Regions from separate parts of the Rhizobium sp. BK049 genome, predicted to be linked through region 1. Evidence: riboswitches for the same ligand, from Rfam matches in the RefSeq annotation. Region 1 holds a riboswitch; the other holds the start of a gene.
The links. Region 1 has a riboswitch for thiamine pyrophosphate ahead of FHT70_RS23060 (ABC transporter permease). Riboswitches for the same ligand answer to the same signal wherever they lie in the genome.

Region 1 (7,487 bases):
GTATGCAAAGAATCAGAAGTCGAGTCTGGTGCGCCAGCGCCTTCAGCAGATCGCTCGCCTCACGAGCGTTTCCAGCGAGTTTGTGCAGTTCCTGACCGGACATTCCCGGCTCGGGCTTGGGCAATGGCATTCGACATCTCGGAAGGGAAGCAAAAAGGCAGATCAGCACAATAGCATATTCGCACACACGAATTTGCCAAAAGTGAAGAAATGTCAAAAAAGGTCTAACTAAATCAGCAGATAAGCTGGCCGCCATTGATCTCGAGGACCTGGCCGGTAATGTATCCGGAGAGCGAGGGCGCCGCCAGAAACAGATAGGCGGGAGCGCAATCCTCCGCTGTGCCCAGCCGCTGCAAGGGAATAGACTTTCTCGTCTGCTCCAGCTTTTCGCGGGAGGAATAGCGCTCGTGGAAATCCGTCTCGATCGTTCCGGGCGAGACACAATTGACGCGGATGCCATCCGGCGCGAGCTCGCGGGCAAGCGCCTTGGAATAGGTTGAAACGAAGGCTTTCGAGGCAGAATAAATCGAAGAACCGGGACTGCCGCCGGTCAGCGCGGAAATTGAAACGGTGTTGACGATGGCAGCGCCTTCCGCCGCCTTCAATGCCGGCAGCAACGCACGCGTCAGCGCCACCACCGACGTCTGGTTCAAACGCACGATCGCCTCATAATCCGTGTCAGTCAGTGTGGCAGCTGGAAAACGGCCGAGCATAGTGCCGGCGTTGTTGACGAGCACATGCACCTTGTCGAAAAAGGTAAGCGCATTTTCGGCAAATTGCGCAGCGCCGCCAGCGGCAGTGAAATCGGCGTGCAGCAACAGCGCCCGTCTTTCGGATTCAGCCGTCAGCAGAAAATCCGGCAGATCGCGCCCCGGTTTGCGTCCAGTATGGACGATCACCTTCGCGCCGCAGTCCAGGAACTGCCGGGCCACTTCGAGACCGATGCCCCGCCCGGCGCCGGTTACGATGACGTTGCGATTTTCGAATAGTCTCGGATGGAACACGAAGCTGTCCTCCTCGCGGACAATGCCGCCTGTTGCGCCATTCGCCCTTAACATATGAGCGCGCCGGCCGAAAGAAAGGCAGGCGTCATCTTTCCGCCAGAGGCTGGCGCTCTTCCCTGAAAGTTCATACTTCGATTTCGGTCTCCAGCAGCCGTGCGCCTGGCCCTTCCTCGCCGAGCTGATCGAAGGGATTGCGCAACGGACAGCTTTCGATCGACAGGCAACCGCAGCCGATGCAGCCGGTCAGACGGTCTCGCAGCAGGCTCAGCCGTCTGATTCGCGTGTCGAGTTCATCCTTCCAGCGCGCCGACAGCGTCTGCCAGTCGGCAATCGTCGGCGTGCGCCCCTGCGGCAGGGAGGCAAATGCCGTCTGGATTTCCGAAAGCGGAATGCCGACACGTTGCGCCACCTTGATGATGCCGAGCCGGCGAAGGACATCGCGTCCGTAGCGCCGCTGGTTGCCGCGCGTGCGGATACTCGAGATCAGCCCCTTGGCCTCATAGAAATGTAGCGCCGAGACGGCAAGACCACTGCGTTGCGCCACTTCGCCGACCGTCAGAAGCCTGCCGAGCGGCGTTGCAGAAATCCTATTCATGGCCTATTGACCTCAATATTAGTTGAGGTTTTATAACCGCTGCTTCCCCGGCCGTAAAGCACGAGGCGCAGGAAGGAGCTCAGTGAGATCATCCGGTCGATACAAGCTGAAATGATGGCGTCGGCGGTTGCCCGGCCCGCACCAATCGCCCTTGCCGATATTGCCGCCTGAAAGACAAGCGCTCGGGTTCCGTTCCCGGCAGGTACGGAACCTCGGAAAACACCCGGACAGGACCTCCGTCCGGGTGTTTTTTTATCTGCGCCCCATCCGACCGGGCGGACGGGTTTGCAATTTTGCGGTTGCGGCAAGAAAACCCCGATGATAGTTTTCGCCGAAATAACAGGGGAGCTCCGTGTCGCCGGGGCTGAGATGTGAGGCGCAAGCCTCCGGACCCTTCTAAGCTGATCTGGGTAATGCCAGCGGAGCGAGGTCCAAATGTATTCCGGCGCGCAAGTGTCACTCTACCGGACGTCCGGCAATTCCGTCGGCATCCCTATCGATGCCCTCAAGGCAACCGCCCCAAATCGCATCGAGACCGATGCCCTCGACAGGTTTGCGCGAACGGCCCGGCGAAAGCCTGAAATCGAACGCCGATGACATCGCCACGACCATCGGATTCGCGCCTTGCGACGCTCTATCTCGCCGTGTACCGGGCAATGCCCGCCTTGCTCGCAGGCTTTGCTTTTCTGGCGGCATGGGAACTCTATGTCGATCTTTCCGGTATCAAACCGTCCATTCTGCCGGCACCTTCGCGTATCCTTGTCCAGGGCTGGCTGAACCGAGAGGCGCTGATATCAAACACCTGGCCGACGCTCGGAGCGACACTCGGTGGTTTCGCCCTGTCGCTCGCCTTCGCCTTCGCCTCTTCGATCCTGATGGATTTCATGCCATTCATGCGCCGGGCAATGCTGCCGATCTTCATCGCCAGCCAGACTTTGCCGCTGGTGGCGATCGCGCCTCTCGTCGTCCTCTGGTTCGGTTTCGGCCTTTTGCCGAAGATATTGCTGGTGGCGCTCGTCACCTTCTTTCCGCTGCTTGTTGCCCTGCTTCAGGGCTATGAGGCGACCGATCGCGACATTGCCGAGCTCTTGAATTCGATGAAAGCGAGCCGCTGGCGCATTTTCCGCCTGGCGCGGCTTCCCTCGTCGCTGCCCTATTTCTTCGCCGGCCTTCGAATCTCGATCACCTATGCCGTCGTCGGCGCGATCTTTGCCGAATATGCCGGCGCTGCAAGCGGCCTCGGCATCTATATCCTCAACGCCAAGAACAATTTCCGTCCCGATCTCGTGCTCGCCGCCGTGATCGTCAGCGCTCTGTTGACGCTCTGCCTCTTCGCGCTGACGCTGGTTATCCAGCGTTTCGTCATGCCCTGGCAGCCATCCCAGGAGCGGCGCCGATGACCGGTCAGATGCTTGAGCTGCGCAACATCTCGAAGTCCTTCGACGGCATGAAAGTTCTAGACGACATTTCGCTCGCCGTCGCAGACGGCGAGTTCGTCTCGATCGTCGGCCCATCCGGCTCCGGAAAATCGACCGTGCTGAGACTGCTGACACAGGCGCTGCGACCCGATTCCGGCGCCATGCTTTTCAACGATGCAGCGCTGGAACAGACGCCGCATTCCTTTGCCTTCATGCCACAACGCGATGCGCTGATGCCCTGGCGCCGGATCATCGATAATGCCGCGCTCGGTCTGGAAGTGAAGGGCATGGCTCGCCGGGCTGCACGCGCCGCTGTCGCGCCCCTCTTCGAGCGGTTCGGCCTTGCCGGCTTCGAGCATCACTACCCCGCCTCTCTTTCCGGCGGCATGCGCCAACGTGCTGCGCTGCTGCGCACCGTCATCCAGGAGCAGGACATGCTGCTGCTCGACGAGCCCTTCGGCGCGCTCGATGCGCTGACCCGCACGCAGATCCAGGAGTGGCTGCAAGGCATGTGGACCGAACATCGCTGGACGGCGCTGCTGATCACCCACGATGTTCGCGAGGCCGTTTTTCTCTCCGACCGGATCTACGTGCTGTCTGCCCGTCCGGCGCGTGTCATCCGCGAATTCCGCGTTCCCCTGCCCCGCCCGAGAAGCATTGCCGATCTCGGTTCGCCGGCGGCCCAGGCGATCGAGACCGAAATCCTGCAAACCCTGCTTCATCCGCTAGAACAGGGTGGTTTTAGGCCGGTCGGCCCAAAATCTGAATCCTGTTCCAATTTAAAGAGTTAGAGTCTGATGTCGTTCGAAAACCGTACTTTTCGGCGTCATGCTCTAAAGACCTGAGGAGGTCACCATGCCGCTTCTCACCCGCCGCCAGACGATGCTCGCCGCCATCGCGACAAGCCTCGCCGGCCGCGTCGCCTTCGCTCAAGCGGCGCCCGCAAAGGTTCGTATCGCGCTCGACTGGACGCCCAACACCAATCACATCGGCATCTACGTCGCCAAGGCGAAGGGCTTCTACACGGCCGCCGGCCTCGATGTCGAAATTCTACCCTTTACCGACACGAGTGCCGGCACGCTGGTATCAAACGGGGTCGCCGATTTCGGCATCAGTAGCGAGATCGAGGCCCTGACGCAGCGTGCTGGCGGCGGTGACGTGAAGATGGTCTACGGCGTCGTCCAGACGGAAACCGCACGCCTGATCTTCAACGGCGGGCGGGACGACATCAAGAGCCCTAGAGATCTCGATGGCAAGACCTATGGAGGCTTCGGCGGCACTTGGGAAAGCGCGCTGGTCTCGGCGATGATCCGCAATGACGGCGGCAAGGGCGACGTCAAGACCGTCACCCTCGGCACCTCCGCCTATGAGGCGCTGGACAATGGCTCGATTGACTTCACGCTGGAGATCTACACCTGGGAGGGCATCGCCGCTGAGCTGGAAAATCGGCAGATCAGCCGCTTCCACTATTCCGATTACGGCATTCCCGACGAGCAGACGACAGTCATCGTTTCCAGTGACGCCTATCTCTCTGCCAGTCGAGAACACGCGCGCGCCTTCATCCAGGCCACGCGTCAAGGCTATGTCTACTCCATCGATCATCCCGACGAAGCCTGCGACCTGCTGATATCAGGAAGTAACGGTGCGCTGATGAACACGGATCTGGTGAGAGCATCTCAGAAGGCGTTGATCGAAGGCCATTTCCTGAGATCCGAGGCCGGCGTGATCGGCACGCTTGATCCGGCAAAGGCCGATGCCATTGGCGCTTTCCTGGTCGAGAACGGCATTCTCGTCGATGCGAATGGCGTCGTGCTCAAGGAGAAGCCGGACTTTTCCACCTATTACACCAACGAACTCCTCGGCTGAGCTCGCCCCGGGCCTTGCCGAGGCGGTCTTCCCAGGCAATGCTTTGCGCCTGGGCGGTTTGAGCCGAATCGGGCAGGGCGGGGAACGACATGCGAGCACAGGACAGACTGGCCGGAGCCGACTTTCTGCGCGCAATGGCCTGCTTGTTGGTGCTCGCGCATCATCTCGCGCTCCGGCTGGATATGCGCAGAATACCGGATGAATTGGCGGCGACGGCAAACGTCCTCCGCTTCGGCAATTTCGGCGTCGCCATCTTCTTCGTGCTCAGCGGCTTTCTGCTTGCCCGCCCCTTCTGGCACGCTCTCGACGCCGGCGGCGCCATGCCCAGCCTTGGGCACTACGCCATCCGCAGGTTGGCGCGCATCGCTCCGGGCTTCTGGGTCGCCACCAGCGTCAGCTTCGTCCTTAGCCTGACGCTGCTTGCCGTGCCGCTGACGCCAGAACTCGTCGTCCGCTACGTCTCGGGACTGTTGTTCATGAGCCAGTGGCATTGGCGCACGTTTTTTCCCGTCGAAGCCGATGGGCCGCTCTGGTCCATTCCCTTCGAGGTCACCAGCTATGTGCTCCTCCCGGTCGGCTTTCTCCTGCTGTTTCGCCTGCCGCTGCTACGGCAACGTCCGTTCTTCGCCCGCGCCGCCTGGCTCTGCGTCATTGCCGTCGTCCTTCTTGCTCATATGATGATCCTGAGGCTCTTTGCGCTCGACGATATCGGGCGCGGCTGGTCATATGGCCTTCAGGGTGGAGCGAAGGAATGGATGCCCAACTATAATCCGATCGGCTTCTTTGCTGTCTTCGCGCTCGGCGCGCTTGCCGCCGGCATCGAAGTGATGTTGCCCGCAAGACGATCTCCCTGGTTCGACGCCGCGGCACTCCTCGCCGTCGCGGTTGCCGCTTACCGCCTCCTCATATCCCCAGGCGGCTCGGCCGAAGGTTACGGTTGGCTTCACATCCCCTATGGATTTCCGGTCTTCCCACTGGCCGTTGCAACAGCGCTCGTTTCACTCAGCCATTCGCAGCGTCTGGGCAGGCTGCTTGATAACCCCCCCGTCCGCTACATCGCCAAGATCTCCTTCGGCATTTACATCTGGCAGGAGATCATCCTGACATTGATCCAGAGACTGGACCCCGGCTCGTTCGGCGCCTCCTCCGAGAATGTGGTCACCGGTTGGATGCAATCCTGCACACTGACAGCGGCGCTCGTTTTTCTGGTGGCAAGCCTCAGTTATTATCTGTTGGAACGACCAGTAATCGATTTTGGCAATCGTCTGACATCGCGCCGCCTCATCGGGCTACTCCTTTAGAAGTATAATTTCGGACGCCGCTCAACTAGAGGCATTAAGGTTAACGCGAAATACTCCCATTTTTGGCGTCTTTATGCTTACCGATTTCTTATTTATAACGATGACAAACCATACGTAAGCATGTATCTGTCTCCCCGCTGTTCAGTATCGCATCTAAACTTCTGGGCATTGAGTAATGTATGCTTTTACTTCGAAGATAAGTTCACGCTTCGATTCGTCTCAGCGTCAGAACAAAATCCGGACCCTGGTTGTAGCGAACTCCAACATTCGCCAACCGGACAGCTTTTCCGGTGTCGAAGGGAGGGCGGCTCTGCGATTGGCCGTAAAGCGGCTGATTGATATCGTCATCTCGGCCAGCGCTCTGCTCGTACTGGCGCCGCTTTTCCTGGCAATCGCTCTTTTCATCAAACTCGACGATGGAGGCCCCGTATTCTTCCGCCAGATCCGTTGGGGCCTGAACGGGCGGAAGATCACCGTCTTCAAGTTCCGCTCGATGCACATCGAAGCTTGCGATCCCAGCGGCATTCAGCAGACCGTCAAGGGCGACAGCCGGGTGACCGGCTTCGGCGCTATGCTCCGCAGGACCAACATTGACGAGCTGCCGCAGCTTCTGAACGTCCTCAGGGGCGACATGTCCCTGGTCGGGCCGCGCTGCCATGCCATCAACATGCGCGCAGCCGGCCGGCTCTACGAAGAATTGGTGCCGAACTACCACCATCGTCACGTCATGCGCCCCGGCATCACCGGCCTCGCGCAGACACGCGGCTGGCGCGGGCCGACCGCACGGCCGCTGCAAGCCCGGGCCCGGATCGCCTGCGATATCTATTATGTCAGGCATTTCAGTCTGCTGCTCGACCTGAAAATCCTGTTCAAGACGCTGGTCATCGAGCTGCGCGGCGGCACCGGCTTCTAGGGCAATTCCAGGAAAAGTATGGAACGGTTTTCCGTTCGGAATCGCGTAAAACGAAATCTTAGGGCGATTCTGCGCTTCGGTGAAAACCTGAACCGCTCTCGAACCCTCCTGGTTGGTCCATAGCGTCGCGCGCGCAAAAGTGCGACACTGCGAAAAGGACATCAGCCAAACGAAGCGCTAAAGCGCGAGAAGCAAGTCAGCAACGCGAGTATCAAGGGCCGTAGCACCTTTGCGCGCCCTGAAGACGCGCGGCGCTGCAAATGTGGCCTCTCGGTCATGAGCCGGACAAAAGCGGTTTTGAATGCCCGCTCTTTTTCAAATCTTTGATGAGGCGCTTCAAGTTCCCTCGCAGAAACAAAAAAGCGGCCTCGCGGGCCGCCTTTCATCGAA
Region 2 (7,487 bases), on a different contig from region 1:
ATAAAAATCCTTGCTGCCGAAAGCCGCCGCCAGCATGTCTTCCATGCTGAGCGCCTGGCGGATCGCCTTGCGCACCTCGACGTTGGCAGCAGCACCTTCCTTGGTGTTGAAGACGAAGACAGGATAACCGAAGGGCTTCAGCATGACCGGTTGCGAGGCGGTCGAGGCTTTCAGCTTGTCGTAGGATTCGACAGGAATCGAGTCGACATAATCATACTGGCCGGAAACGGCGGCCTCGACGCGGGTGTTCGGGTCCGGCACCGGCACAAAGCGGATTTCATCAAGATATTGATGACGCGCGCCGCCATAGCCATCGCTCTCGCCGGAGCGCGGCTTATACCCATCGAAGCGGACAAGCTGGATATACTGGTCGGCTTTCCGTTCCTTCAGCATATAGGGACCGGTGCCGATGAACTCCTTCATCGGCTCGTCCTGCTTTTCGGACGGGATGATGATCGCCGCCGAATTGTTGAAGGCGAGCAGCGAGGTCAGCGGCGCATAGGGCTGCTTCAGCGTGATCGTAACCGTCGAAGGATCGGTAGCTGCGACCTTGTCGATAAAGCCGGCCACCTGCTTGCCCCGCGAGGCGATCTTCATCCAGCGGGTAAGCGAAGCGACCACATCCTCGGACGTCATATCGGTATTGTCGTGGAACTTGACGCCAGTCCTGAGCTTGATCGTATAGGTTTTGCCGTCGGCGCTGATCTCGGGCAGGCTTTCAGCGAGAAGCGGCGTGACGTTCCAGCTCTTGTCGAAAGTGTAGAGCGTCTCGAAAATATGCTGCGTGACGATGCCGACGAGATCAGCCGTGGACGACATCGGATCGAGCGTCGGCGGCTCGCCGATCGTCGCGACATTGATGACGCCGCCCTTTTCCTGAGCGAGCAGGGTCGAAGGCAGGGCGACGAGCGCGGTGCCGAGAAGGAATGCGACGAATGTTTTCATATGAGAGCTCCCGATTTAGTTCCACAATTATGTAATTCATCTTTTTGTAACAGAATAGAAGCTGGAGCTATCGTGTCAAGCATGAGCGGTCGATTATGCAGCCGCGGATGGCGCGTTTCCGGAAAGCACCATCTTCAGCTGCGCTAGTTCTCCGCACGGGGCCTGCGTGATACGCCAAGTGAGACGACTGCCCTGCGGCAAGATTAAAGGAAGGGAGAAGCGAATGAGCATCGACTTCAATGACGGGAAATGGCTGAACGAGCCGGCCAGCTGGCACGCCGACGAAACTGGCCTGACGATGACGACAGGCGAAAAGACCGATTTCTGGCGCGAGACCTATTATGGCTTCACCCGCGACACCGGCCACTTCCTCGCCTTTCCCACCGGCGACAGCTTCACCGCACAGATCCGCGTCCAGGGCGAATTCCGCACCCTCTACGATCAGGCCGGCCTGATGGTACGCATGGACGAGAGCCGCTGGGTGAAAACAGGCGTCGAATTCACCGACGGCGAAGCCTTCCTCAGCACCGTCGTCACCGACGGAAAGTCAGACTGGTCGGTGTCGCATCCCTTCAAGGAATTGGAGGATTTCCGCATCCGTGTGACTGTCGCAAACGGCGCCGTGCGCATCCAGGGCTCCCGCGACGGTAGCCGCTGGCCGTTGCTGCGGCTAGCACCCTTCCCGGCTGCCGATCGCTATGAGGTCGGGCCGACAGCCTGTACGCCGGAGCGGAGTGGTTTGAGGGTTCGATTTTCGGAGTTTTCAATCAGGCCGGCTATTACGACGGGGCTGCATGATTTGAGTTAGGCAAAATTGGATGCCTTCAGGATTGCGCTGGGAAGGCCTCCAGCAATGTCCACGCCCAAGGGCAGCCGCTCCGAAATACCGGAATACTCACTTTCGGAGTGACAGCCGCGCCCTTCTCTGCGAAAAAGAGCGTGATGAGAGACAGGGGCGTTCGTCGACAGACGGGCTGAGAAGAACCCTTCGAACCTGAACCGGATAATGCCGGCGGAGGGAGTCGCTCGGGGCATCGCCGTAAGAGCAGCGCCCCGCGCCCGCCCCCGCCTGAAAGGGGCACCATGCAGAGCAAGATCACGTCGGGAGCCATGCTGAAGGCGATGCGCGAAAAGCCGCCGCTCGTTCAGTGCATCACCAATTATGTCGCGATGAATATCGCGGCCAACGTCCTGCTGGCCGCGGGCGCTTCGCCCGCCATGGTGCATGCCGCTGAAGAAGCCGGCGAATTCGCCGGCATCGCCAATGCTTTGACCATCAACATCGGCACGCTCTCGACGCAATGGCTCGAAGGCATGCAGGGGGCTGCCAAGGCCGCCATTGCGGCCGGCAAACCCTGGGTGCTCGATCCGGTGGCCCATTACGCCACGGGCTTCCGTCGCGCCGCGGTGGCCGACCTTCTGGAGCTTCGCCCGACGATTATCCGCGGCAACGCCTCCGAGATCATCGCGCTTGCCGGCGGCGAGAGCCGTGGTCAGGGCGTCGACAGCCGCGATCCAGTCGAACAGGCGGAGGATTCGGCACGGCGGCTGGCGGAGAGGCAGCGGACCATCGTCGCCGTCACCGGTGCTGTCGATTTCGTCACCGATGGCGCAAGGGCAGTCCGTATTGCGGGCGGATCGGCCCTGATGCCGCAGGTCACCGCGCTCGGCTGCTCGCTCACCTGCCTCGTCGGCGCCTTTGCCGCGACCGCGCCCGAAGATCTCTTCGGCGCGACTGTCGCCGCGCTTGCGACCTTCGCCGTCGCCGGCGAAGATGCAGCGCTCGGCGCCGCCGGCCCGGGCTCCTTTTCCTGGCGCTTCCTCGATGCGCTGGCTGCGATCGACGCCGAAACGCTCGATGCCAGGGCAAGGGTATCGGTCGCATGAAGCGCTTCGACCTTTCGCTCTATCTCGTTCTCGATCCCGATCTCTGCGCCGGAATCGGCATGATCGAGACGGCGCGGCTTGCCGTTGCCGGCGGCGCGACGATGGTGCAGTTGCGCGACAAACATGCCGGCACGGCCAGCATGATCGAGACCGGCCGCGCCTTGAGAGAGGCGCTCGTTGGAACCGGCGCCCTCCTCATCGTTAATGACGATGTCGAGGCTGCGGTCGCGATCGGCGCCGATGGCCTGCATGTCGGCCAGGAGGATATGAATGCGCGCAGGGCACGAGACATGATCGGACCCGAGATGATCCTTGGTCTCTCGGTGGAAACAGCCCGGCTCGCTGCCGCCGTCGACCCTGATATTGTCGATTATGCCGGCCTCGGACCTGTCTTTGCGACGCCGACCAAGGCCGACCACAAGCAGCCGGTCGGCTTTGATGGTCTTGCCAGGCTGGTGAAGGCATCGCCGGTGCCGTCCGTCGCCATCGGCGGCCTCAAGGCGGAGCATGTGGCGGAAGTGTTTGCAGCTGGAGCCGAAGGGCTTGCCGTCGTCTCCGCCATTGCGGGCACGCCGGACCCTGAGGCCGCCGCCCGCCGCATCGCCGCAGAAATCCGAAAGGTCCGCCCATGATCCGCAATGTTCTCTCCATCGCCGGCTCGGATCCCTCCGGCGGCGCCGGCATCCAGGCCGATCTCAAGGCCTTTGCCGCCCGCGGCGTTTATGGCATGGCAGTGCTGACCGCGCTGACGGCACAGAACACGCAAGGGGTGACCGGCGTGCATCTGGTGCCGCCGCAATTCGTCGCCGACCAGATCGATGCCGTCTTCGCCGACGTGCGCGTCGACGCCGTCAAGATCGGCATGATCGCCAATGCCGCCATAGCCGAGGCTGTCGCCGCAGCCCTTGCCGATCGACGGGGAATCCCCATCGTTCTCGACCCGGTGATGATCGCCAAGGGTGGGGCCGCCCTGCTCGCGCCCGAAGCGGTCGACGTGCTGACCCGGCGGCTGCTGCCGCTCGCAACCCTCCTGACCCCGAACCTGCCCGAGGCCGCGGCCCTGTTGCACCAGCCGGTCGCGACCAATCGCGATGAGATGGCGGCGCAGGCCGAGCGGCTGCGCGCGCTTGGCCCCGCCGCCGTATTGGTCAAGGGTGGCCATCTCGGCAGCGACGAGAGCCCAGACGTGCTTGCCACGGCCGACGGCCTGCACTGGTTCGAGGCCAGGCGAGTGCCGACGAAAAATACGCACGGCACTGGCTGCACGCTCTCCAGCGCACTGGCCGCCGAGCTTGCCAAGGGCGCATCGGCCGAGCAAGCCGTCGCCATTGCGAAGGATTACCTTGCCGATGCAGTCGCCGCCGCCGGCAGTCTCACTGTCGGCTCCGGACATGGCCCGGTGCAGCATTTTCATGCGCTTTGGAAGCACGGCGAATAACCGATCCCGCCGAAAGCGGCGCAGGCTCACGAGAGAAAACGGCCCGGCCTCCCCCGGGCCGTTTTCATTCGCGCCAGCCGGCGCTGATCCGAAGCTGGGCGCACCGCTCCATTTGAAAATCCCTGTTGACAAGCCCAGTTAGATAGCCAAGTCTATGACATTAAACGGATATATATTCCGCTATAAAGGAATATCTGGAGGAGAGACAGGTGCCAGACCTGCTTGTGAGCTTATATTCCAACAGGCTCGCCGACCTGAAAGAGCGGGCCGATCATCGTGGCATCTCCATTCGTCCGGCTCTTCCTCCGGAACTGCACCTCGTGGTCAACTGGGTTCGCGAACAATTCAGCGAGAATTGGGCGAGCGAGGTTTCGGTTGCTTTTTCCCGCCAACCCGTCGCCTGCCAGATTGCCGTCGACGGCGGCAAGCTGCTCGGCTTTGCCTGCTATGACACGACGGCGCGCGGCTTCTTCGGCCCGACCGGCGTCGATCCCGAGGCGCGCGGCAAAGGCATCGGGCTCGCGCTGTTTTCCGCCTGCCTTCAGACGATGAAGGCGCTCGGCCATGCCTATGCCTTTATCGGCGATGCCGGCCCAATCGATTTCTACGCCAAGACCGCAGGCGCAATCGTTATCCCCGCCCCCGATAAGGGCATTTACGAAGGCATGCTGAAAAGCGCGCCGAAATGACCAGCTGATATCGGAGTTACAGAATTGTCCTCGACCCCGCTCGCCCTTTTCGTCGGCCTCCCGAACGCGATTTCGGATGACGAATACGCCCTGTTTCGCGAGACCAATCCGCTCGGCCTGTTCGTCGGCCGGCGCAATCAGCGCGAGCCGGAGCAGACAAAGCGGCTGATCGAACGCTTCCGCGAAGCCGTCGGCCGAGAGGATGCGCCCGTCTTCACCGACCAGGAAGGCGGCCGCGTCCAGCATCTCGACGCCGGTCCCTGGCCGCTCTTCCGCAGCTTCGGCCAGTTCGCCGAACTGGCCCGCCGCGATTTCGATCTGGGCAAAAAAGCACTGCGCCTTTCCTCCCAGGCCATGGGCGCGATGATGACGGAACTCGGCCTTTCCAGCGGCTGCTCGCCCGTTCTCGACCTCGTCTTCGAGACGACGAGTGCGGTCATCGGCGCCCGCTCCTTCGGCCCCGATCCCGACTTCATCGCTGCCCTCGGCCGTGAGGTGGTCGACGGGCTGCTAGAGACCGGCAACATGCCGGTCATGAAGCATATTCCCGGCCACGGCCGCGCCACGCTCGACTCCCACAAGGAGCGTCCGGTCGTCGATGCCAGCCGTGAGACGCTCACCGCCACCGATTTCAAGCCTTTCGTCGCACTGAAGGATACGCCCTGGGCCATGGTCGCCCATGTCGTCTACTCGACCTACGATGCCGAATTGCCGGCATCCGTCTCGCCTGTCATGCACGACGTGATCCGCAAACAGATGGGTTACGAGGGCGTGCTGATCTCCGACTGCATCTTCATGCAGTCGCTCACGGGCACCTTGCCGGAACGTGTCGCCCAAGTCCTCGATGCGGGTTTCGATATCGCCCTCCACAGCCACGGGGACGTCAGGGAAAGCGAAGCCGCCGCCAAGGCCGCCCGCCCGCTCACGGATGCCGCTCTAAAGCGTATCGCCGCCGGCAAGGCTCGCCTCGGCAATCTCAAGATCGACGTCCGCGCCGCCCATGCCGAGGTGGAAGACATGTTTGCCAGCGTGCCGGCCGCCTGACCGGCAGATCATTTTTCACGCATAAGAAAAGGGGAATGGAACATGAAAAAATATCTATTTGCAGCCGCCGCACTGACGCTGCTTTCGGGATCCGCCATGGCGCAGACGATCCTGACGGCGAATATCGAACCGGCCACGACCTGGGTTCGCAACTTCAACCCGTTCAACCAGACCTCGGCGCGCCAATCGACGCTCGATTTCATCTACGAGCCGCTGGTTATTTTCAATCGCTTCGACAGCAACAAGCCGGTCTATCGCCTGGCCGAAAGTTTCAAGCTCTCCGACGACCTGAAGAGCATCGACTTCAAGCTGCGCCCGAACCTGAAATGGTCTGATGGCAAACCGCTGACGGCAGCCGACGTCAAGTTCACCTATGATTATCTGAAAAAGTTCCCGGCGCTCGACTTCGTCAGCATCTGGACCTTCGTCACCGACGTGCAGGCCGTCGACGGCCAGACGGTGCGCTTCGCGCTTGCCAATCCGAGCTCGCTTGCTGCCGAGCAGATCTCGCAGCTGCCGATCGTTCCCGAACATGTCTGGAAGGATGTCGCCGATCCTGTCACCTTCGCCAACGAGAACCCGGTGGGCAGCGGGCCGTTGACCGAGGTGCCGCGCTTCACCGGCCAGACCTACGACCAGTGCCGCAACCCGAATTACTGGGACAATGCGCATCTGAAGGTCGACTGCATTCGCTTCCCGCAGCTTGCCGACAACAACCAGATCCTGACGGCGACCGCCGACGGCACGCTCGACTGGGGCGTCTCCTTCATTCCCGATATCGACAACGTCTATGTCGCGAAGGACCCGGCGCATTTCCATTACTGGTATTCACCGAGCAGCATGGTCGCCTTCCTGTTCAATCTGGAAACGGCGAACGAGAACAATAGAAAGGCCTTCAACGATGTGAAATTCCGCCGCGCCATCGGTATGGCGCTCGATCGCAAAACGATGATCGACGTCGCCGGCTACGGCTATCCGACGCTGAACGAAGACCCCGGCCTGATGGGCGAGCTCTACAGGAGCTGGGCGGATCCGTCCGTCAAGGCCGACTTCGGCAAGTTCGCGACCTATGACGCCGACGCCGCCAAGGCCCTGCTCGACGAGGCCGGCTACAAGGACAAGGACGGCGACGGCTTCCGTGATAATCCCGACGGCAGCAAGATCTCCTTCTCGATCATCGTCCCGAACTCCTGGACGGACTGGGTCGACACGGTCAACATCGCCGTCGAAGGCATGCAGGCGGTCGGCATCGACGCCAAGATCGAAACGCCTGAAGAAGCCGTCTGGACCGGCAACCTCATCGCCGGCAAGTTCGATGCGGCGATCAACAGCCTGCCGGCTTCGGCCTCGCCTTATTATCCCTACAAGCGCGCCTTCAGTGCTTCGGACAAGGGCAAGACCCGCTTCACCGCGCAGCGCTGGTTCAACCCCGATGTCGAGAAACTCGTCACCGAGTTCACCCAGACAGCAGACCTTGCCAAGCA

Region 2: another riboswitch for thiamine pyrophosphate. It lies ahead of thiM (hydroxyethylthiazole kinase); the one in region 1 lies ahead of FHT70_RS23060 (ABC transporter permease).

Annotation. Positions count from the first base shown of each region.
Region 1 is NZ_JACHYV010000025.1:20,762-28,248, forward strand. It holds gene FHT70_RS23045 (metalloregulator ArsR/SmtB family transcription factor) at 1-130, opposite strand, end outside; gene FHT70_RS23050 (SDR family oxidoreductase) at 234-1,004, opposite strand; gene soxR (redox-sensitive transcriptional activator SoxR) at 1,129-1,599, opposite strand; TPP riboswitch at 1,931-2,044, shown strand; gene FHT70_RS23060 (ABC transporter permease) at 2,193-2,999, shown strand; gene FHT70_RS23065 (ABC transporter ATP-binding protein) at 2,996-3,808, shown strand; gene FHT70_RS23070 (ABC transporter substrate-binding protein) at 3,873-4,883, shown strand; partial or broken gene FHT70_RS23075 (acyltransferase) at 4,973-6,192, shown strand; gene FHT70_RS23080 (sugar transferase) at 6,360-7,097, shown strand.
Region 2 is NZ_JACHYV010000009.1:15,614-23,100, forward strand. It holds gene FHT70_RS11620 (ABC transporter substrate-binding protein) at 1-945, opposite strand, end outside; gene FHT70_RS11625 (DUF1349 domain-containing protein) at 1,169-1,753, shown strand; TPP riboswitch at 1,887-1,983, shown strand; gene thiM (hydroxyethylthiazole kinase) at 2,029-2,832, shown strand; gene thiE (thiamine phosphate synthase) at 2,829-3,464, shown strand; gene thiD (bifunctional hydroxymethylpyrimidine kinase/phosphomethylpyrimidine kinase) at 3,461-4,270, shown strand; gene FHT70_RS11645 (GNAT family N-acetyltransferase) at 4,480-4,959, shown strand; gene FHT70_RS11650 (glycoside hydrolase family 3 protein) at 4,984-6,003, shown strand; gene FHT70_RS11655 (ABC transporter substrate-binding protein) at 6,046-7,487, shown strand, end outside.